Regions from separate parts of the Buttiauxella sp. S19-1 genome, predicted to be linked through region 1. Evidence: riboswitches for the same ligand, from Rfam matches in the RefSeq annotation. Region 1 holds a riboswitch; each other region holds the start of a gene.
What was found. A riboswitch is a leader RNA that binds a small molecule or an ion and turns the genes downstream of it on or off. The one in region 1 is predicted to bind thiamine pyrophosphate.
Positions count from the first base shown of each region.

Region 2: another riboswitch for thiamine pyrophosphate. It lies ahead of thiB (thiamine ABC transporter substrate binding subunit); the one in region 1 lies ahead of thiC (phosphomethylpyrimidine synthase ThiC).
Region 3: another riboswitch for thiamine pyrophosphate. It lies ahead of thiM (hydroxyethylthiazole kinase); the one in region 1 lies ahead of thiC (phosphomethylpyrimidine synthase ThiC).

Region 1 is NZ_JAHWLU010000046.1:6,160-13,059, reverse strand. Features, by position in the region: gene thiH (2-iminoacetate synthase ThiH) at 1-346, opposite strand, end outside; gene thiG (thiazole synthase) at 346-1,125, opposite strand; gene thiS (sulfur carrier protein ThiS) at 1,127-1,327, opposite strand; gene MES37_RS12155 (HesA/MoeB/ThiF family protein) at 1,311-2,066, opposite strand; gene thiE (thiamine phosphate synthase) at 2,059-2,694, opposite strand; gene thiC (phosphomethylpyrimidine synthase ThiC) at 2,694-4,595, opposite strand; TPP riboswitch at 4,684-4,794, opposite strand; gene MES37_RS12140 (Rsd/AlgQ family anti-sigma factor) at 4,846-5,349, opposite strand; gene nudC (NAD(+) diphosphatase) at 5,443-6,216, shown strand; gene hemE (uroporphyrinogen decarboxylase) at 6,251-6,900, shown strand, end outside.
Region 2 is NZ_JAHWLU010000099.1:9,499-16,398, forward strand. Features, by position in the region: gene MES37_RS18535 (XTP/dITP diphosphatase) at 1-451, shown strand, start outside; gene hemW (radical SAM family heme chaperone HemW) at 444-1,580, shown strand; gene MES37_RS18545 (sugar efflux transporter) at 1,784-2,962, opposite strand; gene sgrT (glucose uptake inhibitor SgrT) at 3,124-3,300, opposite strand; gene sgrR (HTH-type transcriptional regulator SgrR) at 3,389-5,068, shown strand; TPP riboswitch at 5,114-5,213, shown strand; gene thiB (thiamine ABC transporter substrate binding subunit) at 5,251-6,234, shown strand; gene thiP (thiamine/thiamine pyrophosphate ABC transporter permease ThiP) at 6,210-6,900, shown strand, end outside.
Region 3 is NZ_JAHWLU010000015.1:57,784-64,683, reverse strand. Features, by position in the region: partial or broken gene MES37_RS05970 (helix-turn-helix transcriptional regulator) at 1-651, opposite strand, end outside; gene MES37_RS05965 (LuxR C-terminal-related transcriptional regulator) at 1,021-1,623, opposite strand; TPP riboswitch at 1,879-1,975, shown strand; gene thiM (hydroxyethylthiazole kinase) at 2,010-2,798, shown strand; gene thiD (bifunctional hydroxymethylpyrimidine kinase/phosphomethylpyrimidine kinase) at 2,795-3,604, shown strand; gene MES37_RS05950 (GntR family transcriptional regulator) at 3,675-4,421, shown strand; gene MES37_RS05945 (PfkB family carbohydrate kinase) at 4,532-5,494, opposite strand; gene MES37_RS05940 (ADP-ribosylglycohydrolase family protein) at 5,481-6,497, opposite strand; gene MES37_RS05935 (nucleoside permease) at 6,498-6,900, opposite strand, start outside.

The sequences.
Region 1 (6,900 bases):
CGCATTCCCGTTCAATCTCGTGCTCGTCCAGTGTTTTACGTTTGAGTTTGTTGCTCATCGAAAAACCGCAGTACGTGCAGTCGTTAGCGCACAGGTTCGAGAGATAAAGCGGCACGTAAAAACTCACCGTGTTACCAAACCGCTGGCGAGTTAAATGCTGTGCCTGCTGTGCGAGCGGTTCCAGATATTGGCTGGCTGCGGGCGAAAGCAGTGCCATGAGATCGTCGCGAGTGATTTTGCTGCTGCTCAATGTCCGTTCTACATCGGCAGCTGTTTTGCTGTTGATGCTAAGCCGGATGTCGTCCCAGTCCAGTTCACGCCAGCGGTCAGTGAAAGTTCGGGCCATCACGCATCCTCCTGGCCGAATTGCAGAAATTGCGTTAGTGGGCTGGAAGCCTGCGCATGCTGGTGGCGAGAGCCCAGTCCAGACTGCGCCGCGATTGCACCAGCTTCCACGGCCAAACGAAAAGCGTGTGCCATCTGAACTGGGTCGCGTGCCACAGCAATGGCGGTGTTAACCAGCACTGCGCAAGCCCCCATTTCTAACGCTTCCGCGGCGTGGCTTGGCGCACCAATTCCCGCATCAACTATCACCGGCACCCGGGCCTGCTCGATGATAATCTCCAACAGCGCTCGGGTTTGTAAGCCCTGATTTGACCCAATGGGAGCGCCTAACGGCATTACCGCCGCGCATCCTGCCTCTTCAAGCCGTTTGCGCAAAACCGGATCGGCACCGCAATAAGGCAGTACCACAAACCCCAGTTTGACGAGCTTCTCAGCCGCTTTCAGCGTTTCGATCGGGTCGGGTAACAAATAGCGAGCATCCGGATGGATTTCCAGTTTTAGCCAGTTTGTGCCGAGCGCTTCACGTGCCAATTGGGCAGCAAAAATCGCTTCTTCAGCTGTTTTTGCACCGGAAGTGTTAGGCAGCAATTGCACGCCAGATTCGAGTAATGGCGCGAGGATCGCATCGTTATGGTTACGCAAATCGACACGTTTCATCGCCATCGTGACTAACTGTGAGCCAGAAGCGCGAATCGCTTCAACCATCATCTGTGGTGAGGAGAATTTCCCCGTGCCAGTAAACAAGCGTGATGAGAAGGTTTTATCAGCAATCTTTAGCATGTTAGCCCCCGGCTATAGCCTGAAAAAGCAGGATCTGGTCGCCATCATTCAACAAATAAGTTTCCCATTGCTCACGCGGAATGATGGTCTGGTTGATCGCCAGCGCGACGCCTGGCTGCAAGAAACGCAATTGTTCCAGCAGCTTTGCCAATGTCAGGTTTTCCACGCATTGTATCGGCTCGTCGTTAAACTGAATGTGCATCTTGCCCTCCGCATACCGGGCAGCCCGCCGCTTTCTGCATAGCGAGGGTGCGCCAGCTATGTTGACGGCCGTCGAACAGGCGCAAAGAACCGCTGGCCGGGAGCATTCCGCTCAGTAGTTTTATCGCTTCCAGTGCCTGCAATGTTCCCATTACACCCACCACCGGGCCGATGATTCCTGCGGTGCGGCAGTTACGTTCCGGCTCGTGTTCATCCGGCCACACGCAGCGATAACAGCCGTTTTCCCACGGCGGTGTCAGCACCATCAGTTGCCCGCCAAAACCGACTGCGCTGGCGGAAATCAGCGGCTTGTTATGCGTAACGCACGCCGCGTTAATAGCATGACGCGTTGCCAGGTTGTCGCTGCAATCCAGTACTAAATCGGCGTTTTTTACCGTCTGCCTGAGTAATTGCCCCGCCAGCCGTTCACTAATAACCTGAAGTTCGATATCAGGATTAAGTTGCTGTAGATGGCGTTGGGCGACCAGTGATTTTGGTTGGTCTAGATCGTTTGAAGTGAACAAAATCTGGCGCTGAAGATTGCTGATATGCACAAGGTCATCGTCAGCCAGAATCAGCGTACCAACGCCCGCGGCAGCCAGATACAGCGCGGCTGGCGAACCTAGTCCGCCAAGCCCGACGATTAACACTTTGCTGGCGAGCAGTTTTTGCTGCCCTTCAATGGCGATGTCTTCCAGCAGCATCTGGCGGCTGTAACGCATGAAATCGGCATCATTCATCGCCGGCTCCCACAAGCTCCAGTAGCTGTGCGGTTGCCGCTCGCCAGTCTGGAGCCAGAGTAATTGCGCTCACCACCGCGACACTGCCCACGCCCGTGGCAAGCACCGCCGGAACGCGTTCAATACTTATCCCACCGATGGCGACAGTCGGGTAATCGCCCAACGTTTTGATATGCGCTGCGAGTTGCGAAAGCCCTTGCGGGGCCGACGGCATCTGCTTGGTGTTGGTAGGGAAAACATGCCCCAGCGCAATGTAAGAGGGGCGCGCCGACAGGGCGCGATCCATTTCCATATTGTCGTGCGTCGAAACCCCGAGGCGCAGGCCCGCATCGCGAATGGCATCCAGATTGGCAACGTCCATATCTTCCTGGCCCAGATGTACGCCGTAAGCGCGATGCTTGATTGCCAGTTGCCAGTAATCGTTGATGAACAGACGCGCTTCGTAGCTATGGGCGAGTTTGATTGCCGCAACAATATCGGCTTCAACCTCATCGTCACGCTTATCTTTGATACGCAACTGAATAGTGCGCACGCCTGCTTCTAGCAAACGGGCAATCCATTCAACGCTATCTACTACCGGATACAAGCCCAGCCGTCGTGGGACAGGGGGGAATGCGGATTGATTTATCACACTTCCTCCTGACGCAGATAAATTTCGCCACCTTTCGCACGGAAAGATTGCGACATGTCTTCCATACCAACTTCAATGGCTTGTTTGGCGGCGAAATCGCGGACTTCCTGGGAGATTTTCATTGAGCAGAACTTTGGCCCGCACATCGAACAGAAGTGCGCAACTTTGCCGGATTCCTGCGGCAACGTTTCATCGTGATAAGCGCGCGCGGTGAACGGGTCTAACGCGAGATTAAACTGGTCTTCCCAACGGAATTCGAAGCGCGCTTTTGACATGGCGTTGTCGCGGATTTGTGCGCCAGGGTGGCCTTTTGCCAGGTCTGCGGCATGTGCCGCAATCTTGTAAGTAATCAGCCCTTGTTTCACATCTTCTTTGTTTGGCAGGCCGAGATGCTCTTTTGGCGTGACATAACACAGCATCGCGCAACCAAACCAGCCGATCATCGCAGCACCAATGCCCGAAGTGAAATGGTCGTAACCTGGTGCGATATCTGTGGTTAACGGCCCGAGGGTATAGAAAGGTGCTTCGTGGCAATGCTCCAGTTCTTCGGTCATGTTGCGGCGGATCATCTGCATCGGCACATGTCCTGGGCCTTCAATCATCACCTGTACGTCATATTCCCAGGCGATTTTGGTTAACTCGCCCAGCGTGTGGAGTTCAGAGAATTGAGCTTCATCGTTGGCATCCTGAATAGAGCCAGGACGCAGGCCATCGCCTAAAGAGAGTGAAACGTCGTAAGCGGCACAGATTTCGCAGATTTCGCGGAAGTGTTCATACAGGAAGTTTTCCTGGTGATGCGACAGGCACCATTTCGCCATTATTGAGCCGCCGCGCGAGACAATGCCAGTGAGGCGTTTCGCGGTCATTGGCACGTAGCGCAGCAGCACACCAGCGTGAATCGTGAAGTAGTCCACACCTTGCTCGGCTTGTTCCAGCAGTGTGTCGCGGAACATTTCCCAGGTCAGGTCTTCGGCGATGCCGTTGACTTTTTCCAGCGCCTGATAGATAGGCACGGTGCCGATTGGCACTGGGCTGTTACGTAAAATCCACTCACGGGTTTCGTGGATATAGCGGCCAGTGGAGAGGTCCATTACCGTGTCTGCGCCCCAACGCGTTGACCACACCAGTTTTTCAACTTCTTCTTCAATGGACGATGTGACCGCCGAGTTACCGATATTAGCGTTCACTTTAACGAGGAAATTACGCCCGATAATCATCGGTTCGGATTCAGGGTGGTTAATGTTGGCTGGGATAATGGCGCGGCCAGCCGCGACTTCTTCGCGCACAAATTCAGGCGTGATATTTTCCGGCAGCCGGGCACCAAAGCCCTGGCCTGGATGCTGGTGGCGTAACACTTCATCCCGAATGCGTTCCCGGCCCATATTTTCACGGATCGCGATGAACTCCATTTCCGGCGTCACGATTCCCTGGCGTGCATAGTGCAGTTGCGTGACGGTTTTCCCGGCTTTAGCGCGCTGAGGCGTGAGTTGTGTTTCAAAACGCAATTCGTCCAGACCGTCATCAGCAAGGCGCTCTTTGGTGTAGACAGAGCTGCGGTCGGTCAGGATTTCGCAATCATTACGTTCGGCAATCCAGTTTTCCCGTAGTGGCGACAACCCGCGCAGCACATCAATGCTGATAGCCGGGTCGCCGTAGGCGCCAGACGTGTCATACACTGGAATGGCATCGTTAGGGATGAATTGCGGCTTTTCTTTGCTGCCACCCGTGGTGGTTGGGCTTAGTTGGATTTCACGCATTGGCACGCGAATATCATCACGCGAACCGGTGAGGTAAATACGCTGAGAGTTAGGGAAAGCGGTGCCTTCCAGGGTATTGATAAAATGTTGGGCAGCAGCGCGCTGTTCGCGGCGGTTTGATTTTTTTTCAGTAATAGACATAGCTCATTCCAGTGGTTATCAGGAAGTGGCTTGTCAGAACAACGGAGGAGTAATGAATGTGGACCGCCCGAACACGGGGAAACCCAAAAGCAGAATTACTCTTGTTCCCTTCGCAGGTATTAGCCTGATCAGGTTCCGCGGATCCCGAATTAACGGTCTCAGCCGGTGCTTGACGCACTCGGCACTCCGACAAGAAGAAACCCGTATTACTACGGGTCGCTATGTAAACTACTCGTTAACAACGCAGAACTCAAGCAGGGCGTGCCAGCCCGCCGCTCTCATTAGCACTGTTATCTAAATCGTGGTTGGATGCTAACAGAATGAGCTTATCTTCCAGCGAAAAACGTGATTCCAGCGCTTCACCGATGCCGGACAACGCTTTCTGGAACTCAATGTAGTTATCATCATCGATCGCGCTCTCGAGATGCGAATCGTAGAAATCCATGATGTGCTGGGTATTGGCTTCAATCTGAGAGTAGAGGTGAGTGGCGGCTAAATGTGGGTTACTGCCTTCCATTTCACTGATAATACGTTCATAAATATTGAAATGGCCGGATGAAAGATAATCCACCAGGTTGTGGCAAAAATTATCCAGAGCCTTTTCATCGAGCGCAGTATGGGATTCCTTGTTAGGCTTTATCCCAACCATATTGTAGTAAGCCACCAATAATTGTTTGCGGGCATGAAGCCATTGGTCGATTAACGCATTACTACCACCAACGCGCTCAGTCAGATTTTCTAACTGGTTAAGCATGATTGACTCCGTGAGTAAAATGTAGCGCAAACGTACCCAAAATAGTTATGACTATTTGTTTATACCAGCGAACTCGGGGATGTGCACCAGGTTATGGAACGTGTAATTCAAAAGTTAGATCAAGGCTGGTTTATCGTCAGTCATGAGCAAAAATTGTGGTTACCAAAAGGTGAACTACCTCACGGAGCAGCGCAAGAATTCCAGCTTGATGGTGCGATGGGGATGCCCATCGGTGAGTGGGAAAATGAGCCGGTATGGCTGGTGCGGCAAAATCGCCGTGCGGATATGGGCTCTGTTCGTCAGGTCATTGACCAGGATGTGGGGTTGTTCCAGCTCGCCGGGCGTGGTGTGCAACTGGCGGAGTTCTATCGCTCGCACAAATTCTGCGGTTATTGCGGCCATGAGATGCACGTCAGCAAAACCGAATGGGCGATGCTGTGCAGCCATTGCCGCGAACGCTACTACCCGCAAATCTCACCGTGCATCATTGTGGCTATTCGCCGCGATGACCATATCCTGCTTGCCCAACACACGCGCCATCGCAACGGGATTTACACCGTGCTGGCTGGGTTCGTTGAAGTCGGGGAAACCCTTGAACAAGCGGTGGCACGGGAAGTCATGGAAGAAAGCAGTATCCGCGTGAAGAATTTACGCTATGTGACGTCGCAGCCGTGGCCGTTCCCGCAATCGCTGATGACCGCATTCATGGCGGAATATCACAGCGGTGAGATTGAAATCGACCCGAAAGAGTTACTTGATGCAGGTTGGTATCGCTACGATCAATTGCCATTATTGCCTCCGCCAGGCACGGTCGCGCGCCGTTTGATTGAAGATACTGTCGCCCTGTGTCGCGCGGAATATGAGTGATAAACTGGCGGCATACAGCCAAAGGAAATTAAACATGACTGAACTGAAGAACGATCGTTACCTACGGGCGCTGCAACGCCAGCCTGTAGATACCACGCCAGTATGGATGATGAGGCAGGCGGGTCGTTACTTGCCAGAATATAAAGCGACGCGTGCCCAGGCCGGCGATTTTATGTCACTGTGCAAAAACGCTGAGTTGGCTTGCGAAGTGACTCTGCAACCGCTGCGTCGCTACAAGCTTGATGCAGCGATCCTCTTCTCTGACATCCTCACCGTGCCTGATGCGATGGGGCTTGGTCTCTATTTTGAAGCGGGTGAAGGCCCACGTTTTCGCGCACCGATTACCAGCCGCGCCGATGTTGAAAAACTGCCCATTCCTGATCCAGAAGATGAACTGGGTTATGTGATGAATGCAGTGCGTACCATTCGCCGTGAGCTAAAAGGCGAAGTACCGTTGATTGGTTTTACCGGCAGCCCGTGGACGTTGGCGACTTATATGGTTGAAGGCGGTAGCAGCAAAGCCTTTACCGTTATCAAAAAGATGATGTATGCCGACCCGCAAGCGCTGCATCTTCTGCTCGACAAGCTGGCGCAAAGCGTCACGCTGTATCTGAATGCGCAAATCAAAGCGGGTGCGCAGTCGGTGATGATTTTCGATACCTGGGGCGGCGTGTTGACCGGGCG
Region 2 (6,900 bases), on a different contig from region 1:
GAACGCCATTCTGAAAGCACGCCATGCGGCGCAGATAACGGGTTTGCCAGCCATTGCTGACGATTCAGGTCTGGCGGTTGATGTGTTGGGTGGTGCGCCGGGGATTTATTCTGCCCGCTACGCAGGCTTAGAAGCCTCCGATCAGCAGAACCTCGAAAAGCTTCTGGCTACACTGAAAGATGTACCAGACGAGCAACGCAAAGCGCGTTTCCATTGTGTGCTGGTTTATATGCATCATGCAGAAGACCCCACTCCGCTGGTTTGCCACGGCAGTTGGGAAGGCCAGATTACCCGTGAAGCTGCGGGTGCCGGTGGCTTCGGCTACGATCCTATTTTCTTTGTCCCGAGTGAAGGCAAAACTGCCGCTGAATTGACTCGTGACGAAAAACGCGCCATTTCCCACCGCGGGCAAGCGCTAAAACTGTTACTGGAAGCAATGAAAAATGGCTAATTTGCCACCACTGAGTCTCTATATTCACATCCCGTGGTGCGTGCAGAAGTGCCCCTACTGTGACTTCAATTCCCATGCACTTAAGGGCGACGTGCCGCACGATGAGTATGTCGCCCACCTGTTGCGCGATCTGGATATCGACGCGCCAATGGCACAAGGACGTGAAATAAAGACCATCTTTATTGGTGGTGGTACGCCTAGCCTGCTTTCAGGAGAGGCGATGCAAAACCTGCTGGACGGTGTGCGTGCGCGCCTGCCGCTGGCAGCCGATGCGGAAATCACAATGGAAGCTAACCCCGGAACGGTAGAAGCTGACCGTTTCGTGAGTTATCAACGAGCTGGCGTGAACCGTATTTCTATTGGTGTGCAGAGTTTCAGCGAGCCTAAGCTCAAACGTCTGGGGCGTATTCATGATTCTGGTGAAGCGAAACGCGCGGCGAATCTGGCAAGCGGACTCGGTTTGCGCAGCTTTAACCTCGATTTGATGCACGGCCTGCCGGATCAATCGCTAGAAGAAGCGCTGGACGATTTGCGCCAGGCAATTGCACTCAACCCGCCGCATCTTTCCTGGTATCAGTTAACGATTGAGCCGAACACTTTGTTTAGTTCGCGTCCGCCAAAACTGCCGGACGACGACGCATTGTGGGATATTTTCGAGCAAGGCGATAAGCTGCTGACTGCGGCAGGTTATCAGCAATATGAAACCTCGGCCTATGCTAAACCGGGTTACCAGTGCCAGCACAACCTGAACTACTGGCGCTTTGGCGATTACCTGGGGATTGGCTGTGGCGCACACGGCAAGGTAACGTTCGAGGACGGGCGCATTGTTCGTACCGCGAAAACACGCCATCCACGCGGTTATATGGAAGGTAAATACCTCGACAAGCAGCACGATGTGGAACAAGCCGATAAACCGTTCGAGTTCTTTATGAATCGTTTTCGTTTGCTCGAAGCGGCGCCACGCAACGAATTTAGCTTATATACCGGGCTTGATGAGTCGGTGATTCGCGCGCAGTTAGATGAAGCGATAGCTAAAGATTACCTGGTTGAGACTGAGGATTATTGGCAGATTACCGAGCACGGGAAGCTGTTTTTGAATTCGCTGTTGGAGCTGTTTTTGGCTGAATAATCAGGCATTGTCTGGCGGATGACGCTTGCGCTTATCCGCCCTACGAAAACCGATTTGCATTACTGGCGGATGACGCTTGCGCTTATCCCCCCTACGAAAACCGATTTGCATTACTGGCGGATGACGCTGCGCTTATCCGCCAGTAATGCAGTTGTAGGTCGGATAAGCGCAAGCGTCATCCGACATTACTCCAACACCAAAACTTAAATATTCTTCACCCGGCTGGTCAAAACCAACGCAAACACCGCTAACCCGGCAATCAACCAATACACTGAATAATGCCCAAAACTCTCGGTCAGCGCGCCTTGTAAAACCCCCGCCAGAATCACGCCCGTCGAAATACTATTGGTGAACAACGTGGTCGCCGACCCCGGCCTGCCCGGCATCAAATCCTGGAACCACAACATGCCAATCCCGGCAACAATGCCGATAAATACCGCGTTAAATAGCTGAAGCAACAGCAGCGCCGTACGGCTGTGGAACATAATCAGTCCGACGTAGAACAACACGCCGGCGGCTACGGCAATCACCATCATGCGCCGTTTACCAAAACGCTTTACATAATAGCCCGCAAGGATCATCGCCGGGATCTCAAGCCCCGCAGCCGTCCCCATCAACAGCCCAGCCAGCGATTCGGGCAGGCCTAAATCACTGCTGATCCACAACGGCATGTCGATGATATACATGGTGTTGCAGGTCCACATCAGCATCGAAGCAATAAACAACAGACGGACGTTTTTATCTTTCCAGCCGCTGACCTGGGTAAGCGCCACATCTGCGGGCTGCTCAATCCTTGCGACCGAGGGTAATGCGAAGAAAATCAACGCCAGCGAGATAACAAATATCCCCGCGGCGATAAGAAACATAGTGGTGAAGCCGTAGTTTAATGCCAGCATAAACGATAGCGGCGGGCCAATAACCCAGGCAAGCGAGAGCTGCGCACGCATTATCGAGCTGAACATCACCACTTCACGCGCTGAGTTATCGGCATATTCACGGGCAAGGGCAAATATTTGCGGCATCGCGGTGTTGGCAATAGAGGCGAACATCACGCCAACGGTGATTAACGTCAGGTAATGACGGTTAAAAGCAAAAAGCACACAGTTTGCTACAGCCATCACGCAACAAACCATAATCAGTTTGCGACGATCGCCCCGGTTATCTGAACGCTTCGCCAACGCCAGACTGACGAGGATCCCGGCTATCGCATTGACGGTATAAAACAGGCCAACCCAGAATGGGCGCACTTCCACTTCGCGACTTAAAAACAGGCTAAGAGTGGGCGCCTGGAGTGCCCCCGCAATCCCCATCATGAAAGCCACAATCATAAATGCGGCGTACACCGGGTTAAGGCGTCGTCCTTTGGTCAGAAACCAAATCATGCAGAAAGATCCTTTTTACTTAAGCGGGTGATAAGTGTGCAAGGCCTCGACTATACCCTAAATAATTCGAGTTGCGAGAAGGCGGCACTGCGGCTCGAAGAATGACGGGTATAAAAAAGCCAGCAGTATTAATCTGCTGGCCAGGTGAAAACCACCAATTCTCAGTCACACTTGCTGTCAGCGATTTGGTGCTCTACGAACGCGGACTCCCACTGCATTAAGTTCTCAAGCATCTCCAGACGTTGCTCTGCTTTCAGGCGAGCCAGCCATCCAACAGAAACACTTTGGGTTGCGGCAAAATACTGTTGATAAAACTTAACCACTGGCGACCGTTTCATATCTACCTCCTCGCTTTCAACGTTGATGATTATTGGCGTAATATGAGGAAAGTTAAATTGATGAGTTTCTGCCGGGAGTTCCTCTTTTATGTCGTCTGGTCGTCTGCAACAACAGTTCATCCGTTTGTGGCAAAACTTTGAAGGTAAGCCGCAAGAAACGACGTTGAATGATTTGGCCGATTTGCTGAATTGCTCCCGCCGCCATATGCGTACATTGCTTAGCGCGATGCAGGAAAAGGGCTGGCTGAGCTGGAAAGCGGAAGTCGGACGCGGCAAGCGTTCACAGCTTGAGTTCTTGTATACCGGCCTTGCACTCCAGCAACAGCGCGCCGAAGACCTTCTTGAGCAGGACAGGATTGACCAACTGGTGCAGATAGTCGGCGATAAAGCCGCCGTGCGCCAAATGCTGATTTCTCACCTTGGGCGCAGCTTCCGGCAAGGGCGGCATATTCTGCGCGTTCTCTACTATCGCCCGCTGCTCAATCTGTTGCCCGGCTCCGCTTTGCGCCGTTCAGAAACGCATATTGCCCGGCAAATTTTCAGCGGACTGATCCGTATAAATGAGGAAAATGGGGAACTGGAAGCGGATATTGCGCACCACTGGCAACAAATATCCCCATTACACTGGCGTTTTTATCTGCGCCCCGGCATTCATTTTCACCATGGTCGTGAGCTGGATATGCTGGATGTGACGACGTCTCTGCAACGCATCAGCTCTTTGCCGCTGTATTCGCATATCACGGAAATTACTTCTCCGACGGCCTGGACGCTGGATATTAAGCTCTCACAACCCGATAACTGGCTGCCGTGGTTGCTGGGTAGCGTTAACGCGATGATCCTGCCGCGCGAATGGCAAACTTTAAGCCATTTCTCCCGCCAGCCAGTCGGCACCGGTCCCTATTCGGTGGTGCGTAATAACACCAACCAACTGAAAATCCAGGCCTACGATGATTACTTTGGTTATCGCGCATTAATTGACGAAGTGAATTTCTGGGTGCTGCCGGACATTGGCGAAGAGGTCAGCTGTGCGGTGCAATTATCGGGAATGCCCGACAGCGAGAAAGCCGTCGAAAGCCGCCTTGAAGAAGGCTGCTACTACATTTTATTTGATAACCGCTCAAGCGCCGGCAGCAATAAAGAAGTGCGCCGCTGGCTCAGTCATGTGCTGGCACCGATTCATCTGCTGTATAGCGCGGGCGAGCAAAACCAGCAGTACTGGTTCCCGGCTTACGGACTGCTGCCACGCTGGCACCACACGCATCCACAACCAGCCGTCGAAAAACCGGCCGGGCTGGAATCCGTGACGCTGACGTTTTATCGCGATCACGTCGAACATCGGGTAATCAGCAAAGTGATGGAAGAATTGCTGGCACGTGTTGGCGTAAAACTGGTGGTGCAAGAAGTCAGTTATGAAGAGTGGCATCAGGGCGATGCCGTCAGCGATATCTGGCTCAATAGCGCGAATTTCACCCTGCCGTTAGAGTTTTCGCTTTACTCGCATCTTTATGAAGTGCCGCTGATTCAAAAGTGCATTGCTATCGACTGGGAAACGGATACCCGCAACTGGCATAACGGCGAGCTTCCTCTGCCTGAGTGGTGCCAGAACCTGGTTGAAAACAATGATATTTTACCGTTAATCCACCACTGGCTACGCATCGAAGGGCAACGCAGTATGCGTGGTGTGCGTATGAACACACTGGGATGGTTTGACTTTAAATCGGCGTGGTTTGCCCCACCGGAGCCAACCCCCCTGCGGCTTGAAATATGACGGGTATAATGCTTTCGAATCATTCACAAAGTTATTACAATGCACGCGTTCTCAACGGGGTGCTAAGGCGAAAGTCTGGCTGAGATAATACCCGTCGAACCTGATCCGGATAACGCCGGCGAAGGGATTTGAGGCTCTATTCTCAAATGTCCTTTGCCACCCCTAATTCTAAGAGGTGCAAAGTGTTCAAAAAATTCCTGCCGTTGCTGGCACTGATCGCCGCCCCCGTTTTTGCCAAACCCCTGCTGACTGTTTATACCTACGACTCCTTTGCTGCCGACTGGGGGCCAGGGCCTGCGGTGAAAAAAGCCTTTGAGGCTGACTGTAATTGCCAGCTGAAATTCGTGGCGCTGGAAGATGGCGTTTCGCTGCTCAACCGCCTGCGGATGGAAGGTAAAAACAGCAAAGCTGACGTGGTTCTGGGACTGGATAACAACCTTCTGGAAGCTGCCGCGCAGACTAAATTATTTGCGCCGAGCAAAACAGACATTAGCGCGTTGAAGATCCCTGGCGGCTGGACAAACGACACTTTCGTTCCCTTCGATTACGGCTATTTCGCTTTCGTCTACGATAAAAACAAACTGAAAAACCCACCGAAAAGCCTGAAAGAACTGGTCGAAAGTGACCAACAATGGAAAGTGATTTATCAGGACCCGCGCACCAGCACACCAGGCCTGGGCCTGCTGCTGTGGATGCAGAAAGTGTATGGCGATAAAACGCCTGAAGCCTGGGCAAAGCTTGCGAAGAAAACGGTCACCGTCACCAAAGGTTGGTCCGAGGCTTATGGCCTGTTCCTGAAAGGTGAAGGCGATTTAGTGATGAGCTACACCACCTCTCCGGCTTATCACATTATTGAAGAGAAAAAAGATAACTATGCTGCGGCTAATTTTAGCGAAGGGCATTATTTACAGGTGGAAGTGGCCGGACGCCTGGCATCCAGCAAGCAGCCTGAACTGGCTGAAAAATTCATGAAATTTATCACTTCACCGGGCTTCCAGAACACTGTGGCCACCGGCAACTGGATGTATCCGGTGACCGATGTGAAATTGCCTGAAGGATTTAACGGGCTGGTCAAACCGAACAACACGCTGGAATACAGCGCCGCAGAAGTGTCTAAACAACGCGCCAACTGGATTAGCGAATGGCAACGCGCCGTCAGCCGCTAATTCCCGGCTGGCTGATTCCTGGGCTATGTGCCGCCACACTGGTGGTAGCCGTAGCCCTGGCGGCTTTTATGGCGTTGTGGTTTAACGCGCCACAAACCGATATCCGTGCGCTGGTGCAGGATAGCTATTTGTGGCACGTGCTGCGTTTCTCTTTCTGGCAGGCGTTTCTCTCAGCAAGCCTTTCCGTGTTCCCGGCTATTTTCCTCGCTCGCGCCCTGTATCGCCGCCGCTTCCCCGGGCGCGTTGCGCTGTTACGCCTGTGCGCAATGACGCTGGTTCTGCCCGTGTTGGTAGCGGTATTCGGGATTCTGACAGTGTATGGGCGCGAAGGCTGGCTGGCCGTGTTGTGCGCAAGGCTTGGCATCGAATGGAGTTTCTCGCCTTACGGCCTGAAGGGCATTCTACTGGCCCACGTCTTTTTCAACTTACCGATGGCAACACGCCTGCTGCTACAGGCACTGGAAAATATCCCCAACGAACAACGCCAGGTTGCTGCGCAACTGGGCATGCAAGGCTGGAATTTCTTCCGTTTTGTCGAGTGGCCGTGGTTGCGCCGCCAAATTCTGCCCGCTGCGGCACTGATTTTTATGCTCTGTTTCGCAAGCTTTGCCACCGTGCTGTCGCTGGGTGGCGGCCCGCAGGCGACCACTATCGAGCTGGCTATCT
Region 3 (6,900 bases), on a different contig from region 1:
TATCAGAGATTTATTGTTCTCAAGATCAAGGCGAGCGGCAATACGTCCAAGGGTATAAACGACGTAGTGATAGGGCTTGTTTAATTTAACGGCAATTGCTTTCAGCGATTCTCCTTGCGCCACCCCCAACAGAATATTCCACTCCCGATTAGAGAACAGTGTCGAAGAGGATAAATCCGATGAGGAAGATAGCTCCTGCAGGCTTTGTTGCTGTGTCGATTGGTTGACCAGATTGGTGATTTCCTGCCAGCGTTCCACGACAGGAAAGCGTGACGCAGCATTAATCAGCTTCACGGCGCTTACGCAGCGGCAGGCTGTTAATTGCGTTATGTTGAGTTGCGGCCAGGTTTTTTGCCATTGCCGTATCGTATTCAACATATCAAGGGGCGCTTCATTAACACCATCAAGATCGAGGAAAATGCGTGGCAGGGGAATTTGTTCAAGCCACGCCTCAACTTCCTTTAGAGAAGCGCAGACCTGCGTATGTTGAGACTTGAAAAAGTGTTGCGTCAGCGCCAGGGCAAGCCAGGAATCGGTTGTCACCAGGATAAGATCAAGTGGTTGCGCAAGGGGTTCTGCGTGATTTTTTTGTTGCAGGTATTCCAGGCGGTCAAAGACAATCAGTGTTGTACTGCTATAGAGATTGGCCATGCTGCCATTTCTGATACGACGATATCTGCGTTTGCGTGCGGCTATGTACAAATGCTTAGCCATCCACTGCGCGAACTGAGGGCGTGTTCGCTCTGATTTGGACCAGCGTCACTGTTGAAGCAGATGTCATTTCCATATTTTTCGCTGACAGTATGAGTTAATACTGAGATTGCATCGCTAAAATTAATCAGAAGCTAAATGATTTAGACTTCTGATTATATCGTTACAATGTATTCTGTCAGAAAATAAAAATATAATATATTAGGCATGCCTTAAGAGCATGTAAGTAGTTTCTTAAAGAGATAATAACATTTGTGGGTGTTAAATGATAAGGAACGCTAACTAGTCGTTACGGCGCAAAAATATTGGCTAATGAATTAAAGAAAGAAGATGGATTTTTATAAAGTTCATCAACTCATACTGGTCCCGGATTTTCAGTTTTTTCATTATCACTTTACGATATATTCTTGCAGTATCTTCCTCTATCTGCATTAGATGGGCCGCATCCTGTAGCGAATGTCCCCGGGCGATGTAGATAAGTAACTGCCGTTCAGCACTGGTGAAATTGCATGTGGTGCAGTAGTAGCAAATCCTGGCAGACACCGCCGTGGTGTTGTTTCTGCGCCAGCCAGCCTCCGTCCAGTGGGCTATTTTACGGGTGACTTCATCAACCTCATCTTCGCGAAAGATAACCGGAAGCATATACAGGCATGGGCGGAACATGAGGCTTTGGTGTTCTTTATGTCGGCAAATAAGAATAACTCGTTGGGATTTTGTCGCATTGGGAATTTCAAAACAGTCAGCAGTAAACCAATTATCAGCCAGTGACATAAAAACAATATCGGCAGTACTATGTTCTTCGCCGGGTAAAAAATAAAAATCTTCATTTCGCTGGCGGTAAATTTTTTCAATGATAATTTTTAGACCATGAGAAAAATGACTATTATTTTCCCGTATCGCAATTGTAAGCATGGGGTTTCTCGGTGAGTAATAGAACGGATAACGATCGTAATGAAATAAATACTGAAATTAAATAACCTGAAACTTAATTGACAACTCGCTCGGGATGAGACATTGCCAGGGGATTTCCTGGTGGTTGGTAGCCAAGTGAAGAAATGGCGAGAATTAAAAAAATGAATCAACCCATTTAGCCCACAGTGATATCCCTGGTTTACAGCGCTGGCCACTCGCTTTATCCTGATGGGCGATTAATCACATATACGATTAATCAATGACTCGGGGTGCCCTTCTTTGTGAAGGCTGAGAAATACCCGTACCACCTGATCTGGATAATGCCAGCGTAGGGAAGTCAGATGCCTGTCCGGCATCCCTTCTTCACGCCGGACAGGAGCTTTATGATGCAGCCTGACCTGCTACCCGGCCACCGCGCCGTTTTGTCTTTACAGCAACTTCGCAACATTTCCCCGCTTGTTCACTGCATGACTAACGACGTCGTGCAGAGTTTTACCGCCAACGTTTTGCTGGCTATTGGTGCGGCTCCCGCCATGGTGATTGAAGCACAAGAAGCCGCTCAATTTAGCCCGGTTGCCGACGCGCTGCTGGTCAATATTGGCACGCTGACAGCCGATCGCCGTGATGCCATGCTTGCAGCCATTCATGCTGCAAATGAATCCGCCACACCCTGGGTGCTGGATCCGGTTGCCGTTGGCGGCCTGACGTTCCGTACTCAATTCGCCCATCAGGTGCTCGCGCTAAAACCTGCGGCCATTCGCGGGAATGCGTCTGAAATCCTCGCACTGGCGGGGGAGCATTCTGGTGGAAGAGGCGTGGATAGCACCGATGATGCGTTTTCCGCACTACCTGCGGCGCAGGCGCTTGCTCGACTGACTGGCGCGATTGTCGCGGTGACGGGTGAGCGTGATTACATTACCGATGGTGAAAACAGCTGGAGCGTGGCGGGCGGCGGCATTTTGATGTCGCGTGTGGTCGGCACCGGTTGTGCGCTTTCAGCGGTAGTTGCCGCCTGTTGCTCTTTGCCGGGCTCGCGGCTGGATAACGTCGCTGCGGCTTGCCAGTTTATGAAGTTTGCAGGCCAGCAGGCTATATCCGCCAGCCGTGGTCCCGGGAGTTTTATTCCGGCATTTCTCGATGCACTTTACGGGCTGAATGGGGAGGCGCTGGCATGAAAGGGTTAACACGTATCAATGCACTGACCATTGCCGGAACCGACCCGAGCGGTGGCGCGGGTATTCAGGCCGACCTGAAAACTTTCTCGGCGCTGGGGGCATATGGCACCAGTGTGATTACCGCGTTAGTGGCGCAGAACACGCGTGGCGTGCAGTCGGTCTATCGTATTGAACCGGCCTTTGTTGCCGCGCAACTGGACTCCGTGCTCAGTGATGTGCGCATCGACACCATTAAAATCGGCATGTTAGCGGAAACCGATATTGTGGAAGCGGTGGCTGAACGGCTGGCGTTTTACCACGCACAAAATGTCGTGCTCGATACGGTGATGCTGGCGAAAAGTGGCGATCCTTTGCTTGCGCCCTCGGCGGTTGACAGTTTACGCCGTCGGCTTCTGCCGCAAGTGGCGCTGATTACGCCGAACCTGCCGGAAGCCGCCGCCCTGCTGGATGCTCCACACGCACGCAATGAACACGAAATGAAGCTACAGGGCGACGCATTGTTAGCTATGGGCTGCAAAGCGGTATTGATGAAAGGCGGACATCTTGACGATGCTGAAAGCCCGGATTGGCTATTTACCCGCGATGGCGCACAGCGCTTTACCGCGCCGCGCGTACAAACGCGCCATACTCATGGCACTGGCTGTACGCTTTCTGCGGCACTCGCCGCACTTTATCCACGCTATCACGACTGGCCGCAAACAATTCTGGCGGCGAAAACGTGGTTGTCTCAGGCTTTAGAGCAAGCAGATTCGCTGGAAGTGGGTAACGGAATTGGACCGGTGCATCATTTTCACCAATGGTGGTGATTGAGGTAATACCACTATAAGACCATTGAGTTATACTGGTTTCACCTTATCTTCCGGACATTTGCGCAACATGGAACAGGTTCACACTCAGCTCATTGAGCAACTTATCCAGCGGTTTTCGCAGGCTGATAATACGCCGCTGTATTTGAAATTCGCCGAAACGGTGAAGGCGGCAGTACGCAGCGGTATTTTGCCGCAGGGCAATATTTTGCCGGGAGAGCGCGATCTCAGCCAGCTGACTGGCGTTTCGCGCATTACGGTGCGTAAAGCGATGCAGACGCTGGAAGACGACGGCGTGGTGACGCGATCCAGAGGTTACGGTACGCAAATTAACTCCACTTTTGAGTATTCGCTCAAAGAGGCGCGCGGGTTTTCTCAACAGGTGGTTTTGCGCGGTAAAAAGCCGAACACGCTGTGGGTCAATAAACGGGTGGTGAAATGCTCGCCGGAAGTGGCAGAACAATTAGCCGTGGCGGCAGATAGCGAAGTGTTCTTGCTCAAACGTATTCGTTACGTTGATGAAGATGCGGTATCAGTGGAAGAATCGTACGTTCCTGCGGAGTTGATCGCCGACCCTGATGAAATCGGTGTTTCATTGTATGACTACTTCCGCAGCCAGAACATTATTCCTCAGCGCACCCGCAGCCGCGTCAGCGCCAGAATGCCGGACAGCGAATTCCAGTCGCACATCAAACTGGAAACGCCAGTGCCGGTTCTGGTTATCAAACAGGTTGCTTTTGACCCACAAAACCGGCCCATCGAGTACAGCATCAGCTACTGCCGCAGCGATCTATACGTTTTTGTTTGCGAGGAGTAGACCCATCATACTTCAAGCTGCATCTTTGTTGGCTGCGTTCTCTCACCCGAATCACTTAGTTTACTAAGCTCATCGGGACTCGCTCTCTTGCCGCCGCGATGCCGCTCGAATTATTTTGGGTATCGGTATAGTTGTTCCAGAAACGGCGCACAGTCGCCGCCCCGATGGCTGACAACATAAGACGCAACTGCATTTCCCAGACAAACGGCCTCTGCCAGGCTCCATCCTGCAGCCAGCCCCGCTAACGTGCCGCCCGCATGGCTATCGCCCGCACCAATGGTATCAACCACTTGTGCCGGGAAAGGAGCCACCAGCGCGATAGCGTCGTGGGAGCCAAACCACGCGCCTTGTTTATCGAGCCGCACAATAAGCGGCGCGTCATAACGTTCAAGCCAGGCACGACAAATCCCTTCTATATTGTCGCCAGCCACCTCCAGCCATTCGGCTGCAATCGCGGCCTCCTGGCGGTTAAGCGAAACAATCGGTTTGCAGGCCATAATCCGCGTCAGCAGCGGGGCGGGAATATCAGCGATGCGTGGGCCAAAATCGATAAATGCCGTGACGCCGTTCAGCGATTCAAGCCAGCTCACCAGCAGTTCCGCACATGGCCCGGCCAGTTGATAACCCGAAAGCGACAGCAAAGTGCCAGGAGCGAGCTGTAACTTATCCAGCCACGGTTGATTCCACTGATGTTCGACACCTCGAAACGACATAAACGTTCTTTCGCCATCGGGCTCGACCAGCGCCAGGCACCAGCCGTTATCACCGCTGTTGGTGTGGATTTCGCTTTCGATGCCTTGTTTTTCAAGACTGCTGCGGATGATATCCGCCCAGGTTCCCTGGCCAATGGGCAGCGCATTTTTCGAAGCGATGCCGAGGCGTGACAGTGTTAGTGCGATATTCAGCGCACAGCCGCCGATATTTACGCTTTGTTGTTGCAGCTCGATATCGCAACCGCGCCACGGCAGAGAGTAAGCGTCGGCAATGACATCAATCACCGCCGAACCGAGTACGCAAACCGGGCGTTTTGCTGCCAGCCCTGGTAAGCGGGAACGTAATTCAGCGGCTTTCATTGCGCGCCTCCCTTTGCTGGCGATAGCCCATAAACAGGCGGCTGTAACGCGTAAAGTCGAGCTGGTTGACATCATCAAGCTCGCGTTTGAGTTCAGTATCAATGCTCTCTACGCCGTGCAGTGCGCCACAAATTGCCGTCGCCATCGCGCCGATGGTATCGGTATCGCCGCCGAGATTGGCGCATAAAATCGCGCAGCGGTTAGGATTGGTTTGCGCCAGTTCCACCATCGCAATGGCTGCCGCGACAGATTCAATAGTGCTGGTGCCGGTACCGACCAGTTGATAAATCTGTTCCATGCCAGACTCGGTGCCGGGTGCGTTTCTGGCCACGTTGAGCGCCAGTTCGATACGTGCGCCCAGGGAAGCATTAAATGTGGTGACGCGCTTTTCCTGAGCGTGGCGGGCAATCGACGGCAGTTCATCGCAGATGGTTTCCCAGCTTGTTCCTTCAATAGCTTTCGAAATTGCCCAGGCAATGACTACCGCACCGGCAAGGGCGAGGTCGGATTTGTGCGTCGGGCTTGAGGCGAGCGCTACTTCATCAATAAAAGCATCAAGATTGCCGGTAGGTAGCAGGCAGCCCAACGGTGAAGCGCGCATCGCCGCGCCGTTGGTTACGCCATTGTTTTCCAGCGCGCTAACCGGCGTGCCTTGTTTAATCGCATTCAATGCAATCTTTGATGTCGGGCCGAGGACGTTTTTATTGAACGCATCAAAGCCTTCAGCCCAGCTTAAAATGTGGCGGCCAATGGTATCGGCATTAATGACGCCATCATGTTCGATAATCGCGTCCGCCAGCGCCAGCGCCATCGAGGTGTCGTCAGTAAACTCTGCCCGGTTAAAATAACAGGCGGCGTTATTTTCCGCAGGGCCGGGCAGGAAGCGGTCAATCCAGCCAAAGTGCGCTTTCACTCGCGAGCGTGGCCACAACTCCGACGGCATTCCCATTGCATCACCTAACGCCTGGCCATAAAAGGCTCCAAGAATTCGATTTTCCATCATTTATGCTTCCTTTAGATCTTTTTCAGTTTGATTGCCAGCAACGGCAATAGTGGTGATCTCTTTGTCCGACTCGCGGAAAAACACCATAAACAGCACGGTAATGACTGTGATCATGATGGCACCAAAGCCCCACATTCCGGCCCAGTTGAAGGTCTGACCGTTTACAGGCGTTGGGTAGGCGAACATTTTTTCCATCATTGCTGCACCGATGCGATAGCCGAGCAAGCTACCGAACCCCTGACAACACAGCGTAATCAGCCCTTGTGCTGCGGTGCGCATATGGACGGGCGCTTTTTTATCAACGTAAATGTAGGCGGTGACGTAATAGAAGTCGTAACTCACGCCGTGCAACAAAATGCCAAGGAACAGCAGGCCGTAGGTAAAGATGTGGTCGGCGCCACCG